Regions from separate parts of the Arthrobacter sp. YAF17 genome, predicted to be linked through region 2. Evidence: predicted binding sites of a transcription regulator. Region 2 holds the regulator's gene; each other region holds the start of a gene.

Region 1 (6,108 bases), on a different contig from region 2:
GGCCGCGGAAGACGACGCCGTACACGCCGTAGCCTTCGCCGTCGCCAGCCGCGAGCTCCTGGAGTGCGTCCGTCAGCTGGATTTCGCCGCCACGGCCGGGCTCGGTGCGTTCCAGAACCTCGAACACTGCCGGGTGGAGGACGTAGCGGCCGATCACCGCGAGGTTGGACGGGGCGTCGTCGACGTCGGGCTTCTCCACGAGCTGGTTGATGCGGACATACTCTTCACCCGCTATCGCCTGGATGTCGGCGCAGCCATAGGCGCTGATCTGGGACGGATCCACCTCGATCAGGGCAACAACCGAGCCGCCGGTCTTGGCCTGAACTTCGATCATGGTGCTGAGCAGTTCGTCGCGGGCGTCGATCAGGTCATCGCCCAGAAGGACGGCGAAGGGTTCGTAACCTACGTGCTGCTTGGCGCGGAGGACGGCGTGGCCCAGGCCCATCGGATCGCCCTGGCGCACGTAGTGGATGTCACCCAGGTTGCTGGCGGCCTGGATGGACGCGAGCTTGGCGGTGTCGCCTTTGTCCTCGAGGGTGGCTTCCAGCGCGGGGACACGGTCGAAGTGGTCCTCCAGCGCGCGCTTGTTGCGTCCGGTGATCATCAGGATGTCGTTCAGGCCGACGTTGACGGCTTCCTCGACGACGTACTGGATGGCCGGTTTGTCCACGACGGGCAGCATTTCCTTCGGCATGGCCTTCGTGGCCGGGAGGAACCTGGTGCCGAGGCCGGCTGCGGGAATGACGGCCTTGCGGACCGGAGCGTTGAGTGTAGTCACTCGACTAATCTAACGGAGGGACCAAACATTGCGTAATCATTCGAGCCGCCGGAGAACCTCCTCTCCCGGCTGCATCACGCGGAGGGACGGGGCGTCATGGCGTCAAAAGAAGAGATCCGGGCCGGCCACCGGGCCAGGCGCGCCGCGCTGACGAACGCCGGCCTGTCGAATGCCGGGACGGACATCGCCCGGCACGGCCTTGCATGGGCTTCCGGCCTGACCGGCGGCCGCCCGGGCACCTTTGCCGCCTATCTGGGCGTGGGTTCCGAGCCGCCGACGCTTCCCCTGCTGACGGCGTTGCATGAGGCAGGGCACAGGCTCCTGCTCCCGGTCTGCGAACCCGGCCTGGAGCTGAGCTGGGTGTACTGGACGCCGGCCTCCGAATCGGTCCGAAGCCGCTATGCGCCGATCCAGGAGCCCGCGGGAGAACGCCACGGCACAACGGTCATGCTGCACGCGCACGGCATCGTCCTGCCTGCCACCGCCGTCGATTTTTCCGGGAACCGGATCGGTCAAGGCGGCGGGTACTACGACAAGTTCCTGGCGGCGCTGACGGCCCTCCTGCCGTCCCGGGCCGGGGCGTCCGACGGCGGGTTGTTGCCGCCCCTGCCGACAGCCGCGGTCGTCTTCGACAGCGAGGTGCTTCCGGCCGGCAGCATCCCGGCAGAGTCCTTCGACCGGAAGGTGGCCGCCGCCCTGACCCCGGGCGGCCTGCTCCCGCTGCAGCCATAGCGCATGAGGGGCCGCGCGGCCGGGGTGATAGAATTAGCACTCAGGCCCTGCGACTGCTAAGTCACGGATTCCGCCGGAGACATCCCGGCAGCAATCCGGACCGGACAGCACGGGACCTGCTCGTTTGTCCCAGAGTGAGGATTTCCAGTGCCCACGTATGCATACGCCTGCAAGGACTGCAGCCACGCCTTCGAGATCGTGCAGTCGTTCACCGACAGCTCCCTCACGTCCTGCCCCGAGTGCCAGGGCACGCTCCGCAAGAAGTTCAACAGCGTGGGCGTCGTCTTCAAGGGCTCCGGTTTCTACCGGACCGACTCACGCGACACCAAGGGCAGCACGGTTTCCCCGGCTCCTGCCCCGGCTGCAACTCCGGCGCCCGCCGCGGCTTCCGCAAGCTAGGTACTGCCCGCACGGTTGCGGGTCCGCAGCGGATTGCCGCCTGACCGCGGAATGTCTTGGCCGTTTCTCCACATAGCCCAAACTGCGCCCGCCCGGCGTTCCCGCCGATGCGTAGGGTCGCACCATGGCCACCGTTGCGCGTTCCGTCCCGGCCGCCGGCAACTTCCCGGCGGAAATCCTTCGTGCCCTGCTTCGCGGTGCCTTGCGCCCCTCGCTTCCCGCGTTCGGCGCCCGTTCCGTTGGGCGCAGTTCCGGCGGCCGGAACTCGGGGAGTCCGCCGCGGGCACGGAAACCCGCCGGCCGGCCCTTCCGCCGTCTGGTCCGCTGGCTGGAGCGCAACCGGCGGCTGACTGTGGCACTGCTGCTGTGCATCGCGGCGGGCATCACCGTGCAGCAGCTCACGCCGGCCCCGGCCTTCACGGTCTCCGCCTTCGCCGCTGCCAGGGACCTGCCGTCCGGGGAGGTACTCGGCCCGGAAGACCTGACCCTGCTGAGCGTCCCGCGGGACCTCGTGCCGGCGGGCAGCTTTGGCGGCAACGATTCACCGCACGGCAAGCAGCTTGCCGTGGCGCTCCGGAAGGGCCAGCTGCTGTCCGATTCGCAACTTCTTGGGCCCGGCCTGCTGGCGGGAAGCCCTCCGGGAACGGCCGCCGTACCGCTCCGGATGGCCGATCCCGCATCAATCCAGCTGCTCTCCCCCGGACAACTCGTTAATGTGGTCATGACAACCGGCGGCACCTTTGACCAGACGGCTGCGTCCCAGGTGCTGGCTGCGGCAGTGCCGGTGCTGTGGACCTCCGGGCACGGCAACGAGGCGGGCCAGTGGCTGGCCGCCGGGGAAACGGAGGGCCTCATGGTCGTCGCTGCCGATGCCGATGAGGCACGCCGTCTCGCCGGCGCTTCCACGCAGGGGAAGCTGTTCTTTGTCCTGGTGGGGGCCGTACCGGGCTAGCCGGGCAGAGCGGCCGCAGCCCGTCCGCAACTCCGCCGGGGCCGCTGCCCGAGGTTCGTCCCGGGTCGGTCCCTTAGCCCCAGTGCGGAGGCTTTTGCTCCTGCAGCCAGGAGTCGTGGTCGTAACCGCCCGGCTCGTCGCCCCAGCGCCGCGGATCGTCTTCGGCGGCTCTGTTCGGCAGCACGCCGGCAGGGACGGTTGCCGGCGCGGCCGGCTGCGAAAGGTTGTCCCGGCCGCGGTCCCGGGTTTCCTCGCTGGTCTGGATCTCGCCGTCGTTCCGGGATTCGCCGCTGTTTCGGGTATCGCCGTCTGCAGTCATGCCGCCGGCCTCCTTACTGCCCTGATCTGTTCTGTAATATTGCGCGCCGTCCGGCCACCCGGACGGCGGCCGCTCCTCCGCGGCCTGCGCTTCGTTCACGGCCAGGTTCTCGACGTCGTCGTCAAAGAATCCCGGCGAGGCCTGCTTCCGGTGCGTTACGGCCGGTTTCTCCAGGCCAAGGTACCCGCCGATGCGGTCGGCGCAGGCCGAAGGATCGGTGAAGACCTCTATGGTCCATAGTGGCATGTAACGCCAGCCAAGTCGCTCCAGGAGCTGCGGGCGCAGCCTGCTGCGTTCGCGGACGGTCAGCCTGCGGTACTGCTCGGTGCCGTCGGACTCAATGGCCACGGGCCAGGGAATTTCGGCGTCGTCCTGTCCGAGGGTGCTCAGCGGGTCGGCTGCGGCCACCATGTTCAGGGCGCCGTCGTACTGGTGCCAGACCCGGGCGCCCCGGGCGCGGAGCCGGTCGCCGAGGTCAGCCACAAGGGGATCTGCCCCCAGGGCCTGTTCGCTGGCGGCGGCGCGCGACGCCGGGCTGCCAAGATCGGAGTTGCCGGCGATTTCCCGGTCCAGGAGTTCGTAGAAGTCCACTGCTCCGTGGCTCAGCCGGGTCACGTCCAGGTCCTCGGGACGGAAGCAGCTCAGCACGTGCAGGGACCGGCGCGCCCGTGTCATGGCGAGGGCGAACCTGGCCCGTCCGCCGTCCGCGGACAGCGGACCGAGGCTGTGCAATGCGCGCCCGTGCGGGGTGCGGCCATAGCCCGGTGAAAAGATCACGTGATCGCGGACCAGGCCCTGGGCGCGTTCCAGGTCCACCACCCGGAAGGATTCCTCCCCGGCCGTGAAGAAGCCGGCCAGCAGCGGATGGTTGGGCAGCTGAAGCCGGATGGACTCGCCGATCCGGGCAGCGTGCCGGAGGCTGCCGGTGACAACGGCCAGCGAAGTCCGAGGCCGCAGGCGGGCGTGTTCGAAAACAAGTTCCACCGCACGGTTCACCTCGGCCACGACGGATTCGACGCCGTCGTGGTCCGCGCTGGGCAGTCCGGTGCCGTCCGGCAGGTACTCGACGGTCAGGGCGCGGTCCAGGCCGGTGGCGGACTGGCCCTCCGGCAACCGGCGCAGCCCGCTGTCGTAGAAGCCCTTGCTCAGTTGCCGCACGAGGTCTTCGTCAACGGCACGGTAGACGTTCCGCAGGTTCCAGACGGGCAAGACGGCGGCCAGCGCCTTGTAGGCGCTCTCGACACCCTGGTGGGAGCTTTCGCCGGCGGCGAGCCGCTCCACACTGACGGTGAAGGTGCGCGGGCTGGCGATCCGGTCGTCACCAAAGGCAATGACCTGTTGGGCGCGGGCGAGGGCCGGCAGGACAGCCTGCAGCGACGTCGCCTCGGCATCAAGGATGACGACGGCGTCGAACCGCTGTGTCGCCGGCAGTACCGCGGTCAGGAGGTAGGGGCTGACCGACCACACGGGGACCAGCATGGGCAGCAGTTCCGGGGCCTGCCCGGTCAAGGCCGACAGTGTGACCCTGCCGTCCTTGAGCAGGCTGCGGAGCAGCTCCGCCTGGCGCGGGTGCTCAGCGATGGCGGCCCGCCAGCGTTCTGCAAGCTTCCAGCGCAGTCGGGCCGCGCCGCTGGCGATGTGGGCGTTGTCCGCGAGACGGTACTCGGCTTCCAGCTGGCGGAGGGCGTCGCCGTCGGACATAGCCAGGTAGTCATCCCCGCTGATCATGGCTTCCAGCGCGGACTGCCACCAGGCGAGCTCGAGCTCCGCGGCCACGGATCCGGCCGGAACTTCGCGTTCGGCAAGGTCGGCGAGAAGTTCGCCGAGGCCATGCTCGCGCATGTTCTCCACCAGGAGCGTCCGCTCCGGCAGGGTCTCCAGCGTCCCGGTGTCGGCCACCAGCCGCTCCAGGCGCTCTATGAGTTGCTCATAGGGCGTGTTGTGCAGCTCGCCGCCCGCCGCTGTGTGCCTCACGGCCTGGCCCATTTCGGCCAGTTCTGCTTCGAGTTCGCGGTACAGGCCGATGATCTCCGCCAGGCCGGAGGGGACCGCCGGATGGCGCTGCGTCGTGGCGTAGCCGGACCACGCGGCCCGCTGTTCCTGGACGAGGACGAGGGAGCTGTGCAGGTCGGCGATGTGGACGCCCGGGCGGACATACTCCTTAGCGACCCGCCGCAGGCGGGAGCGCTGCATGGATGGCATCTCGATGTTCCGTTCGCGGCGCCAGGAGGAGGCTGCGGTGGCGGAGATGAGGTCGTGGACCGGACGGTCGAAGATATCCGGGGTGAACTTGTCGAGGCTTTCGCGCACCGCAACGAGGAGCTCAACCTGGTCGCCCCATTCGGCGAACGTGCTGCCAAGTCGGATCTCGGCATGGTCGGCGACGCCGTTCATGAGTTCCCGCAGCTCAGGAAGCTTCCGCGCCACGGAGCGGGCCACCTGCTGGGCTTCCTGGGTTTCCTTGCGGGTCAGGAGGCGGGCGCCGTGCCAGGGGCTCGTCGTCGATGCCCGGCTGAAGCTTCCCAGCTCGGCCGCCCGGTGCAGCCGCCCGGCCAGTTCCTCCCGGTCCCGGATGCTGTCCAGCACGCTGCGCTTGAGCCGGACGGTGGTGGCCGGTGCGGGCTGGATCGAGGTCAGCGCGGCCAGCGACTGCATGGCCTCGTACGGTGAGCAGCCCCATCGCTGGCGGACGTTGTGCAGTGAAGCGACGTGGTCACGCAGGGCGTGGCGGTGCTCGATCAGGGTGGTGTGCAGATTGCGAAGCTGGGGCTCGAGGGACTTCTCGTTGCGCACGATCGCCCGGACGAGCTGGCCCTTGAGCTGCAGCGGCGTTGCGTTGCCGGCGAGCTGGAACAGGGCGGAATCCAGCCCCAGGGTGTCCAGCTCGGCGGAGATCTCGCCCAGGCTGGCACGCCGGTCCCCCACCAC
Region 2 (6,108 bases):
GCGGTTGACGTGGATACCGGCCGCGACGGAGAAGCACGTGACGGCAATCCAGATAACCGTGGCGAGGACGGCGAAGATGTTGCCCACCACCGGTACGAAGACCAGCAGGTTGCAGAGCACCGCTGCGATCGTGGGCGGCAGCGTGAAGTTCAGGGCTTCCTTGGACTCCTGGGCCGTGAACGGGCCGCGGTCCCTGAAGATCAGGTAGATCAGCAGCGAGGGGACGCAGCCGAGGATGCCGCCGAAGTGGGCCAGGGTGGCCCACTGACGGTCCTCGTTCGCCGTCAGGGGCAGAGCATTTGCCGGAACGCCATGGTACGGGGGCTGGCCATGGCCGGCCTGGTTGCCGTTTTGTTCGCGTGCGTCATCTGCCACGGTGTCGTCCTTCGGATTGCTGTGGTGCGTTGCTGCCTGGGGGTGCCAGGGCTGCGCCGGGAGCGCAGCCGCCGTTCCAAGAATACTTGCTTCGGCGCGGAATCGCGGATCGGCCCGCTGGCGGGGGCGCCCGGACAGGCTCCTCAGGGAACGGTGAGGAAGTCGATGACCTCCTCCACCCGGCCCAGCAGGGAGGGTTCCAGGTCGGCGTAGCTGCGGACCGCGCCGAGGAGTTTTTGCCAGCCCAGCCCGATGTCCTCCTTGGTGCTGTGCGGCCAGCCGAAAGCCATCAGGATGCCCGTCTTCCAATCCACGCCGCGGGGGATCACCGGCCACTTCTCGATCCCCAGCACACCGGGCCGGATCGCCTGCCAGACGTCCACATAGGGGTGGCCGACGATCAGCACGTTGCCGGCCGCCCCGGGCGATGCCATGACGGCGTCGGCGATCCGGGACTCCTTGGAATCGGGGACCAGGTGGTCCACCAGGACACCCAGCCGGCGCCCGGGGCCGGGCCGGAAGGCGGCCACGGCCCCGGCGAGGTCGTCGATGCCGTGCAGCGGTTCGACGACGATGCCCTCCACCCGGAGATCGTCACCCCAGACCTTCTCGACGAGTTCGGCGTCGTGCTTGCCTTCCACCCAGATCCGGCTCGCCTTGGCGACCTGCGCGCGCTGGCCCGCCACCCGGACGGAGCCGGAAGCTGTTCTGCTGCCGGCGGCGGCCGCAGCGGCCCGGGGTGCGGGCGGCATCAGCCGGATCGGCTGTCCGTCCAGCAGGAAGCCGAAGCCGAGCCGGAAGGAGCGGGACTTGCCGCGGCGGTCCTCCAGGGCGACGACGTGCATCCCGCCGGACTTCTCCACCCGGGTCACGGCGCCCACCCAGCCGGACTGCACATCTTCGAGGACCATGCCGCGTTCCACCGGCACCTCCGGAAGCTGGGCCTTGGCGGGGGCGGACAGGTCCTGGGGGCCCCAGTTCTGGTACGACATCGGTTCCACACTGCTTTGTGATCGGTTTGCTATGGCGGGCTGTGCCCGAAAACACTTGCCCCGGGAAGAACGCCCGGAGCGAATCCAATGCTAACAACGCGGCGACTCATATTAGACTGGTTAGCACTTAGGCATGTCGAGTGCTAACCAACATGCCGTGTGCCAGCAGAGCGTGCGGTGCGGCCGGCGAACGGCGGCACCGGATGCGGGACAGTCGAAGGGAGGTGGAGCGTGAGCGAACCACGCAAACTCGAAGTGCTGCGCGCCATCGTGGAGGACTACGTCCATTCACGGGAACCCGTCGGCTCGAAAGCCCTTGTGGAACGGCATCACCTGGGCGTATCCAGTGCCACGATCCGCAATGACATGGCAGCCCTGGAGGATGAGGGCCTCATCACAGCGCCGCACACGAGTGCCGGCCGCATCCCCACCGACAAGGGCTACCGGCTCTTCGTGGACCAGATTTCGGCGGTGAAGCCGCTCTCACCGGCAGAACGCCGCGCCATCCAGGCCCTGCTGGAGGGTTCCGACGACCTCGACGATGTCCTGGACCGGACAGTCCGGCTGCTCGCGCACCTGACAAACCAGGTCGCCGTCGTGCAGTATCCGCATCTCAGCCGCGCCAAGGTCCGGCACATCGAATTCGTCCTGCTGGCGCCCCGCAAGGTGCTTATGGTGCTGATCGCGGACACCGGCAAGGTGGAACAGCGGGTCATTGACGTGGGGCAGGACTTCGGCGACGAGGCCCTGGCTGAACTCCGCACGCGGTTCCTCGGCGGCCTCGCCGGGACGCCGCTGAACCTGTTGCCGCAGTCACTGCAGTCCGTGGTTGGCAGTTGCCCGCCCGCGCGGCGCGCCGCAGCCCAGGCACTGGCCCGCGGCCTCGAGGCGCTGGCCACGAGCAGCCGCGAGGAGCGCATGGTCATGGCCGGAACCGCCAACCTCGCCCGCTCCAACGTGGACTTCCCGCTGAGCATCGGCCCGGTACTGGAAGCCCTCGAGGAACAGGTGGTCATGCTCCGCCTGCTGAGCGACATGGCCGCGGACCCGCGGGGCGTGACGGTCAGCATCGGCCGGGAGAACCCGTACGTGGGGCTCGCCGAGGCCTCCGTGGTGGCGACCGGTTACGGTCCGGACGCGACGGCGAAGGTCGGCGTGCTGGGTCCCACCCGGATGGACTATCCCACCACCATGGCCGCCGTCCGTGCGGTGGCCCGCTACCTTTCAAGGATTCTCGGCCCCTGACGGACGGCACACCGCGCCCGTCCAGACATTCTGACACCAGACTTCTTGCCCCTAACAGGCAGTGCCCCACCGGCAGTACAAAAAGGAAGAGATACAACTTTGAGCAGCCATTACGACGTTCTTGGAGTCTCCCGCGAAGCTACGGGCGAAGAGATCAAGAAGGCCTACCGCAAACTGGCGCGGACCCTCCACCCGGACGTGAACCCCGGGGATGACGCTTCGGACCGGTTCAAGGCGGTCACGCACGCCTACGAGGTCCTGTCCGATCCGCAGAAGCGCCGGATCTACGACACCACGGGCAACGAGAACGGCACCGACAACGGTTTCGGCGGCGGCAGCTACTCCGGCCAGGGCTTCGCGTTCCAGGACATTTTCGAGACCTTCTTCGGCGCCGGCGGCCAGGCCGGACCGGCCTCACGGGTCCGCCGCGGCCAGGACGCCCTGATCAGCGTCCGGATCGACCTCCGCGACGCCGTGTTCGGCGTCAACAAGAAACTCGAAGTCGACACGGCTGTCACCTGCCCCACGTGTGAGGGCTCATGCTGCCGTGAAGGCAGCCACCCGGAACGCTGCGACATCTGCGGCGGCAGCGGCCAGGTCCAGCGCGCCGTCCGTTCCATCCTCGGCCAGGTCATGACCGCAGCGCCCTGCGGTTCCTGCGAGGGCTTCGGCACTGTCATCAAGGACCCCTGCAACGAATGCGCCGGCCAAGGCCGGATCCGCAGCCGGCGCTCCCTGACGGTCAAGGTCCCTGCCGGCGTCGCCACCGGCACCCGCATCCAGCTCTCCGGCCAGGGCGAGGCCGGCCCTGCCGGCGGCCCCGCCGGCGACCTCTACGTGGAGATCCGGGTCAACAACGACGCCACGTACGTGCGCGACGGCGACGACCTTCACGCCAGCCTCAACATCCCCATGACGGCGGCGGCGCTGGGCACCGAGCTCACCCTCGACACCTTCGACGGCCAGCAGGAGATCGACGTCAAGGCGGGCACCCAGTCCGGTGAGGTCATTACGCTGCGCGGGCTCGGCGTCACCCACCTGCGCGGCTACGGCCGCGGCGACCTCAAGGTCCACCTTCAGGTGGACACCCCCGCCAAGCTCGACGCCGCCCAGGAGGACCTGCTCCGCCAGCTCGCGAAGCTGCGCGGTGAGCAGTTCACCGAAGGGAAGCTCGCAGCGAGCGGCGGGGTCTTCGCGAAGCTTCGGGACCGGCTCGGTAACCTGTAGCGGTGAGCAACCCGGTCTTTTTCACTGCCCCCGGCACTTTGGACGGGCTGGTTCCCGGTTCCGACTTCGTTCTCGACGGACCTGAAGCCCGCCATGCCGTCACGGTGAAGCGTCTTGCCGTGGGGGAGCCTGTGGACATCGCCGACGGCGCCGGCAAGCGCCTGACCGGCGCCGTCGCCGCCGTCGCCCCGAATGAGCTGACGGTGCATTGCTCCGGGCTCTTCGAGGAGCCCCGGCCAGCGGTGCGGCTGGTCCTCGTCCAGGCTCTCGCGAAAGGCGACCGGGACGAGCTCGCGGCCGAGACCGCCACCGAGCTGGGAATCGACGCGGTTGTGCCGTGGCAGGCCGAACGGTCGATCGTCCGCTGGAAGGCCGAGCGTGCGGCGAAGGCGCACGCCAAGTGGCAGTCGGTGGTCACGGCAGCGGCGAAGCAGGCCAGGCGGGCATGGATCCCGGAAGTTCGCTCCGCCGTCGACGGCGCCGGGCTGCAGGCGGCGGTGGCCGCCGCGGACCTCGCGATCATCCTGCACGAGGACGCCGTGCGTCCGCTGCGCGAGGTGCTGGGGGCCTGGCAGGCCGACTCCGCTGGTGAATTGCCTGTTGCTGACTTGCCTGCTGCCGACCTGACCGAGGGCGACGGGTCCCGCGGGGGCCGCGAGGTGCTGCTGATCGTGGGTCCCGAGGGCGGCATCAGCCCGCGCGAAGTGACCAGGCTCTGCGACGCCGGCGCCGTGACGGCCCTGCTGGGACACCATGTGCTGCGGTCGTCCACGGCGGGCCCCGCCGCGACGGTCCTCGCCAGCGATATTCTGGGCCGCTGGTAGCCCGGGACCGGCTTAAGAAGCAATCGACTGCTCCCCACCGGCACCCTCCCCACCGGCACCCTCGCCTCGCAAACTCGGCCAGGGAACCCTGGCGGAGTGGGCCCACACCGCCGTTCTGAGCGTTCAGGAGGGCCGTTACGGGGCCGCGGACGGGTTCGGGCAGGGGTCGGGCTACTTGACCGTGAACCCGCGGGTGTCGACGTTCAGTTCGCCGGCCGGGTTGCCGGCCTCAAGCTGGGACACCCTGACCTCGTAGTTGCCAGGCCCGAGGTTTACCGAGAGGCTGAAGGCACCCGATTGGCCGGCCTCGGCGGAGGCGGTGACCGTACCTTTCAGGTAGCTGGTCTTGATGCTGCCGTCGATCCGCAGGATCTCCCACCGGAGCTCGCCTCCCGGAGCTGTGCTGCGGCCGGAGACCTTGACGGCGCCGTCCGCGAGGGAGGTACCTTCCTGGGGATCAATGATCCAGACCGGGGCGACCATCCCGGTGCTGCGCGAGGTCGGGGCGCCGAGGCGGACGTGGTTGAAGGCGACGTAGTCGGTGTGACCGTCCACGAGCACCACCACCTGGATCTGCTGGCCGGAGTCGATCAGCCCGGCGCTGGCGGCGGCCGCCGTCGCGGTGTACACGAGCTGCTGGACCGCGCGCTCGGCCATGGCAGGATCCACATTGCTGTTGAATGCGTCCGCGGACATGTCGACGGTGATGACGTTCTTGCCCGAGATGGAGGACGCCAGCTTCTTGGGGTTCTGCCAGGGCGTGAAGAAGTCCGGATCGAGCGGCTTCTGCGACATCATCACGCGAAGCGCCCGGGTGACCGGGTTGTCCTGTTCCGGGACGTCACGGAACTCCCGGTAGAGGAACGTGTTGTCATTGCTCCGGCCGATCCAGTAGACCGGCGCCTTGTTGGAAGCCTGCGTGGTCTCCAGCGGCGCACTCGTGGTCGCCGCCGATGCCTGGGCGGACATCACCTGCGAGGGAGTGTTGGAGTTCGTGATGCCGGGCTGGGGAGTGGCCACACAGCCGGACAGGACAAGCGCAGCGGGCAGCATCAGCAGCAGCATGCGCGGTCGTATCCGCGCGCCTGCTGCTGTTGTCTGTCCGATCCCGCGTCGTCTGATCGCCGCTGCCCTTATCTGCTTGGTGTTCGTGTGCCGGCGTTTGTCTGCCGGTGTTGCCGGTCCATGCGCCAGCAGCCGGGCTGCAAGCGCCGTGCCGGTGGCCAATTTCCAGCATGGCACACGGGTCCGGCACGAATCCGGGGATTCGGCCGGCGGGCCGGAACTGCAACGGGAACGATATGAGGCCGATGCGAAGTTGATACCTAAATCCGGAAACGAAGTCAGAATCACAGTCAGAATCACAGCCAGAAGCACAGCCCGAAAACGCAGCCAGACACGCAGTCATGAACGCAGTCATAAACACAGCAGACACCGGGGCCGAG
Region 3 (6,108 bases), on a different contig from region 2:
CCGCCCCGGCGGGGCCGAGCAGGAGCGCCGCCCGCCGGATCCCCGGACGCCGGACCGCGTTGAACCACAACGCCACTTCGGTGACGTCCCCGCCAACGGACACCCACTGGGCTTCGCAGCCCTTGGGGACAGAGTCGTGCGGCATGCCCGGGCCCATCTTCACGCCCACGGCCAGGCCGGCGCCGGCCAGCGACTCAACGAAGGACAGCGGCGGGGAGAAGTCCTCCGGATCCCAGATCCGCTTGGTGCCCGAGGTGGAGGTGGTGCGGCGCGCCGGATCCAGCCAGACTCCGTCCATTGCGTCGAGGGGCACCGTCGTCGCATCGGCATGGACCACTGTGGCGTTCCGGAAGGGGATCAGGTTCATCGTGGCGCAGGCCGCCGTCGTCTCATCCATTTCCACCGCCGTAACGGTCAGGTCCAGCGAGGCGAGCGCCATGGCGTCGGCGCCGAGGCCGCAGCCGAGATCAGCCACGTGCTGCACGCCGGCCTCCGCGAAGCGCTGCGCGTGCCGGGCCGCCACGGTAAGCCGGGTGGCCTGCTCCAGGCCCGCCTGGGTGAAGATCATCTGCCGGGCGAACTCGCCGAACTTGGCTTCCGCCTTGGTTCGGAGCCGGGACTGGGTGAGTACGGCGGAGACGAGTTCGGGGGAGTGGCCGGCCTTCCGGAGGGAGGCGTTGAGGCGGAACGCCTCGTCCTCCCGGTACGGGCCCAGCGACGCCAGCAGCTCCCAGCCTTCGGGGTTAAGGAGCGGGGCTATCTGGTCCTGCGGTGCGTCAGCCATGGTCACAAGCCTAGTTCAGGGCGCCGGTGGGGCCGTGCGCCCGATAGGCTTGACGGCATGGATGACAGCGGCGCAGCAAACGACGGCACGGACGAAAACTACCGGGAGGTCGACGCCGCACAGCAGGACGCCGACGGCGGCCGTCCCGCCCGCCAGGGGCTCGCCCGCTACGCCCGGCCGGCACTGATCGCCGGAGCCGTCATCGCGGTCGTCTGCGCGGCGCTGCTGGTCATCATCTTCTTCCTGGACTCCTTCAACGCCACCGTCTATTCGGTCGGCGGCAAGGACGTTACGGACGCCACCGACGAGGCGAAGTCCATCCGCGAGAGCTACGCCGCGGCCCGCATCGGCGGCATCGTTTTCCTGATCACCGGAATTGTCCTGGCTGCGGCGGGAGGCCTGGTGCTGTACCGGCACCGCAACGAGCCGGGCCCGGACGACGAGGACAACGGCGAGGACGTGGACTTCGAGGACCTCGGCGGCCGGTAGTCACCAACGCCTGCTGGACATGCCCCGCTCCCGTCATTCCGGGTGAACATGTCCCTCCGCGAAGCCCTTGAACCGCGGGGCATGTCAATTGCTTGGCGCGGGCAGGGGGCATGATGCCAATGTGTCCATCGGCCGCAACAAGGTATGGACATGTCCCTCTGCGCAGCCCGCGAAAAATGGGCATGTCCCTCTGACGGTCCCGAACAAACCGGCATGTCCACCGGGTAAAAGCGTTCACCGGGAACGAACTTCTGGCACTCACCTTGACCGAGTGCTAACTACTTACATAGAGTCGTCATTAGCACTCTCCCTAGGAGGGTGCTAACACCTGAAGCTTGACAGCCAGGCTGCTGCCGGCACCGCGACGACGGTCTGTACGCCTGGGCACCACAGCTTTAAAGTCCACGAATTTGCTGACGAATAGGAGAGGTCCTTGTCGGTCTCTATTAAGCCTCTTGAGGATCGTATTGTTGTCCGCCCGCTCGAAGCCGAGCAGACCACGGCTTCCGGCCTGGTTATCCCGGACTCCGCGCAGGAAAAGCCGCAGGAAGGCGAAGTTGTTGCAGTAGGCCCCGGCCGCTTTGACGACAACGGCAACCGCGTTCCCATCGATGTTGCCGTTGGCGACGTCGTCATCTACTCCAAGTACGGTGGAACCGAAGTCAAGACCGGCGGCACCGAGTACCTCGTGCTCTCCGCCCGCGACGTTCTCGCGATCGTCGTAAAGTAACTCTCTTGGACCCCGTGCAGCAGACCCTTTCGCATTGAATGGATCAGTTGCGCGGGGTTCTGTCTTGAAAGGACAAAACCATGGCAAAGCAGCTTGCGTTTAACGACGCTGCCCGCCGGTCGCTTGAAGCCGGCATCGATAAGCTCGCCAACACGGTCAAGGTGACGCTCGGCCCGCGCGGCCGCAACGTCGTGCTGGACAAGAAGTGGGGCGCCCCCACGATCACCAACGACGGCGTCACCATCGCCCGTGAAGTCGAGCTGGACGACCCGTACGAGAACCTTGGCGCGCAGCTTGCCAAGGAGGTCGCCACCAAGACCAACGACGTTGCCGGCGACGGCACCACCACCGCTACGGTGCTGGCCCAGGCCCTCGTCAAGGAAGGCCTCCGCAACGTTGCGGCCGGCGCCGCCCCGGGCCAGATTAAGCGCGGCATCGAGGTCTCTGTCGAGGCCGTCGCCGCCCGCCTGCTCGAAAACGCCCGCCCGGTCGAAGGCACCCAGGTCGCCAACGTCGCCTCCATCTCCGCCCAGAGCGACGAGGTCGGCGAGCTCCTGGCCGAGGCATTCGGCAAGGTCGGCAAGGATGGTGTGATCACCATCGAGGAATCCTCCACCACGCAGACCGAACTGGTCCTCACCGAGGGCATGCAGTTCGACAAGGGCTACCTGTCCCCGTACTTCGTCACCGACGCGGAACGCCAGGAAGCAGTCCTCGAAGACGCGCTGATCCTGATCAACCAGGGCAAGATTTCTTCCGTCCAGGACTTCCTGCCGCTGCTGGAGAAGGCGCTGCAGAGCTCCAAGCCGCTGTTCATCATTGCCGAAGACGTTGACGGCGAGGCTCTGTCCACGCTGATCGTCAACCGCATCCGCGGCACCCTGAACGTTGTTGCCGTCAAGGCGCCGGGCTTCGGCGACCGCCGCAAGGCCATGCTGCAGGACATCGCCACCCTTACCGGTGCGCAGGTTGTCTCGCCGGAACTGGGCCTCAGCCTGGACACGGTCGGCCTCGAGGTGCTGGGTACTGCCCGGCGCATCACGGTGACCAAGGACAACACCACCATCGTTGACGGCGCCGGATCGGCCGAGGACGTCGCAGCCCGGGTTTCCCAGCTGCGCGCCGAGCTGACCCGCACCGATTCCGACTGGGACAAGGAAAAGCTGCAGGAACGCCTGGCCAAGCTGGCCGGCGGCATCGGCGTGATCAAGGTTGGCGCTGCCACCGAGGTCGAGCTGAAGGAAAAGAAGCACCGCATCGAGGACGCCGTGTCCTCGACCCGCGCTGCCCTTGAAGAAGGCATCGTTGCCGGCGGCGGCTCCGCCCTCATCCACGCCCTCAAGGCGCTCGACGAGGACCCGGCTGTCCAGGCACTCGAAGGCGACGCTGCCGCTGCTGTTGGCATCGTCCGCCGGGCGCTGACCCAGCCGCTGCGCTGGATCGCCCAGAACGCCGGCTTCGACGGCTATGTCGTCGTCGCCAAGGTGGCCGAATCGGCTGTCAACCAGGGCTTCAACGCCAAGAGTGGCGTCTACGAAGACCTGATCGCGGCCGGCGTCATCGACCCCGTGAAGGTAACGCGTGCGGCCCTCCGCAACGCGGCTTCCATCGCGGCACTGGTGCTCACCACGGAAACCCTCGTGGTCGAGAAGCCGGCTGACGAAGACGCGCACGCGGGCCACAGCCACTAGCTCCAAGCCGCTGCAGTCCAGGCCGGTCCGGCGTCAGCCGGGCCGGCCTTTGCTGTGCCCGCCCGGGTGTGCGCCGGCCTGCCCCGTCCTGCCCCAGGAGGGCCGGGTGCCTAGCGCTGCGCCCGCGGTGTCTTGCGCCTCAGGCGCACCGCCGCGGCGTCGGGCAGCCGTTTGGTGACGAGGCGGTAGAAGACCAGCACGGCAACGGCCGCCGCCACGATGCCCACCAGGTTCAGGGCCAGTTGAAGGGCGGAACCCGCCGCTTTCTCATACTCGCCCAGCACCAGCGCGACGGCCACGAATCCGGCGGCGGGGACCGTCGTCACGGAAATGAAGACGCCGGTCAGGGCGGCGGAGCGCCCGGTGATCACGGACAGCATTCCGGCGATGCCGGCCAGCACGGCGACGATCAGCGAGTACGGACCCGGGTGGTAGATAAAGTCTGCTGCCGAGCCCCGGTCCAGGACATCGGCGGGGAAGAGGCCCAGCGGGACGGAGAGCCAGGCCGTGAAAGCCGCTGCCAGCATGGCGACGGGGAATCCGACGCCGAGGGCGAGCGCGGCGCGCCGGCCCAGGCTCCATTGCCGCCGCACGAGCGCCACGGCCAGCGCCGCCAGCGGGCCGAACTCAGGACCCACAGCCATCGCTCCGACGATCAGAATTGTCGAGTCCGTGACGATGCCGATGGCCACCAGCTGGGTCGCCAGGATGAGGAAGGCAAGGAAGCTCCACGTCAGCCTCGAGTCTTCGCCCGTCTGCCGGGACACCTCGTCCCAGATCACGGCGTCCGCGCCTTCGCCGGGCGCGTCGGCGCTGGCCTTGTCCGCCCGGTCGGAGAGCACCAGCTCCGGCATGGTGACCGAGATCGACCCCTGCTCCTGGACATTCAGGAGATGGAGCTTCTCCACCAGCCGCTCCACGGACTCCCGCGCCAGCAGGACATGGATGACATCCCCCGGAGGGAGAACGGACGCGCCCGGCTGGCGGGACACCTCGGCGACGCCAACCACGTCGGTGGAGCAGTTCACTACGGCGTCGGACAACTCTTCCGGGACACAAATGCGCAGTTGTGCGATCACGATGCGGCCTCCTCTGGCTCGTTACAGGGTAGCCGCCGGAACCGCTGAACACGGGCGGAGAGGAGGCCCCCTCGCCGCCGTGATTGGCCAGACAAATTACGGTTCGGTAACATTGACGTTTTGGAAACCTGCCTGAAGGGGCTTCTTGTGTCGAACGAGCGAACAACGGCCGGCCCGCAGGCAGCGGACCCGGGTTCCGAGGTACGCGCAAAAGCAGGCTACCGGCCCGAGGTCCAGGGCCTCCGAGCCCTCGCAGTCCTCATGGTGGTCACTTACCACGTGTGGCTCGGCCGGGTCTCCGGCGGCGTCGACATCTTCCTGCTGATCTCGGCCTTCCTGATGACCCTCAGCTTCGCCCGCAAGGTCGAAAGCGGCAAGCCCCTGCGTCTGGCGGGCCACTGGCTTCACCTGCTCAAGCGGCTGTTGCCGGCCGTCGTCGTCGTGATCCTTGGCGTCCTGGTCGGGACCCGGCTGGTCCTGCCCCAGAGCCGCTGGCCGGACGTGCTGGACCAGGCGTGGGCCTCACTGTTCTACCGGCAGAACTGGCTTCTCGCGGACACCGCCGTCGACTACTACGCGCAGGACCACGCAGGGGCCAGCCCGCTGCAGCACTTTTGGTCGCTGTCCATCCAGGGCCAGGTTTTCCTGCTCTGGCCGCTCGTGTTCGCCGGCGCAGCCGTGCTCCTGCGCCTCCTCCGCCGGACCCCGGTCGGCCGCAGGGTGAGCTACGCCGCCCTCCTGGCCGCGGCTTTCGGTGCGATTTTCGTTGTATCTCTCGCGTTTTCCATCGACCAGACCGTCACGAACCAGTCCTACGCCTACTTCGATACCCGGACCCGGCTCTGGGAATTCGCCCTCGGCTCGCTGCTGGCGCTTGCGCTGCCGCACCTTCGGCCCGGCAAAGCGCTGCGGGTGGCCCTCGGCTGGGCGGGTCTCGCCGCGATGCTCTCCTGCGGTCTGCTGCTGACCGTGGACCGCTCCTTCCCCGGCTTCATTGCGCTGTGGCCGACGCTGGCCGCCGCCGCCATCATCGTGGCCGGACAGAGCGGCAGCCGCTTCGGCGTGGACCGTTTCCTGACCTGGAAGCCGCTGGTGAAGCTCGGCGACAACTCCTACGCCCTGTACCTCTGGCACTGGCCGCTCCTGGTGCTGGCCCTCGCCGGGACGGGCATCACCAACCCGAACCTGGTCCAGGGCCTCGCAATTGTTTCCGCGTCGATCGTGCTCGCCGTGCTGACCACCCGGTTTGTGGAGAAGCCGCTGCGCGACTGGCACTGGCCCCAGCGCCGCGTCTGGCGCACCGCCGTCGTGATCGCAGCATGCGGCGCCCTGCTG

Evidence for each region. The regulator HrcA, encoded in region 2, represses chaperone genes, less so after heat shock. The targets are predictions, from matches to a motif close to TTNGCACTCGNNNNNNNCGAGTGCNAA.
Region 1: a site for HrcA is predicted at 1,544-1,570, ahead of AB4Y67_RS03565 (FmdB family zinc ribbon protein). Genes of this name have one in related genera too.
Region 3: a site for HrcA is predicted at 1,525-1,551, ahead of groES (co-chaperone GroES). Genes of this name have one in related genera too.

The regions. Positions count from the first base shown of each region.
Region 1 is NZ_JBFRDB010000002.1:118,125-124,232, reverse strand. Features, by position in the region: gene galU (UTP--glucose-1-phosphate uridylyltransferase GalU) at 1-778, opposite strand, end outside; gene AB4Y67_RS03570 (5-formyltetrahydrofolate cyclo-ligase) at 875-1,510, shown strand; gene AB4Y67_RS03565 (FmdB family zinc ribbon protein) at 1,658-1,909, shown strand; gene AB4Y67_RS03560 (RcpC/CpaB family pilus assembly protein) at 2,034-2,861, shown strand; gene AB4Y67_RS03555 (AAA family ATPase) at 2,935-6,108, opposite strand, start outside.
Region 2 is NZ_JBFRDB010000001.1:449,961-456,068, reverse strand. Features, by position in the region: gene AB4Y67_RS02165 (DUF4870 domain-containing protein) at 1-375, opposite strand, end outside; gene AB4Y67_RS02160 (DUF3097 domain-containing protein) at 519-1,367, opposite strand; gene hrcA (heat-inducible transcriptional repressor HrcA) at 1,599-2,612, shown strand; gene dnaJ (molecular chaperone DnaJ) at 2,712-3,839, shown strand; gene AB4Y67_RS02145 (16S rRNA (uracil(1498)-N(3))-methyltransferase) at 3,842-4,663, shown strand; gene AB4Y67_RS02140 (GerMN domain-containing protein) at 4,835-5,728, opposite strand.
Region 3 is NZ_JBFRDB010000002.1:96,633-102,740, forward strand. Features, by position in the region: gene AB4Y67_RS03470 (THUMP-like domain-containing protein) at 1-784, opposite strand, end outside; gene AB4Y67_RS03475 (hypothetical protein) at 842-1,273, shown strand; gene groES (co-chaperone GroES) at 1,707-2,003, shown strand; gene groL (chaperonin GroEL) at 2,084-3,694, shown strand; gene AB4Y67_RS03490 (DUF389 domain-containing protein) at 3,805-4,773, opposite strand; gene AB4Y67_RS03495 (acyltransferase family protein) at 4,921-6,108, shown strand, end outside.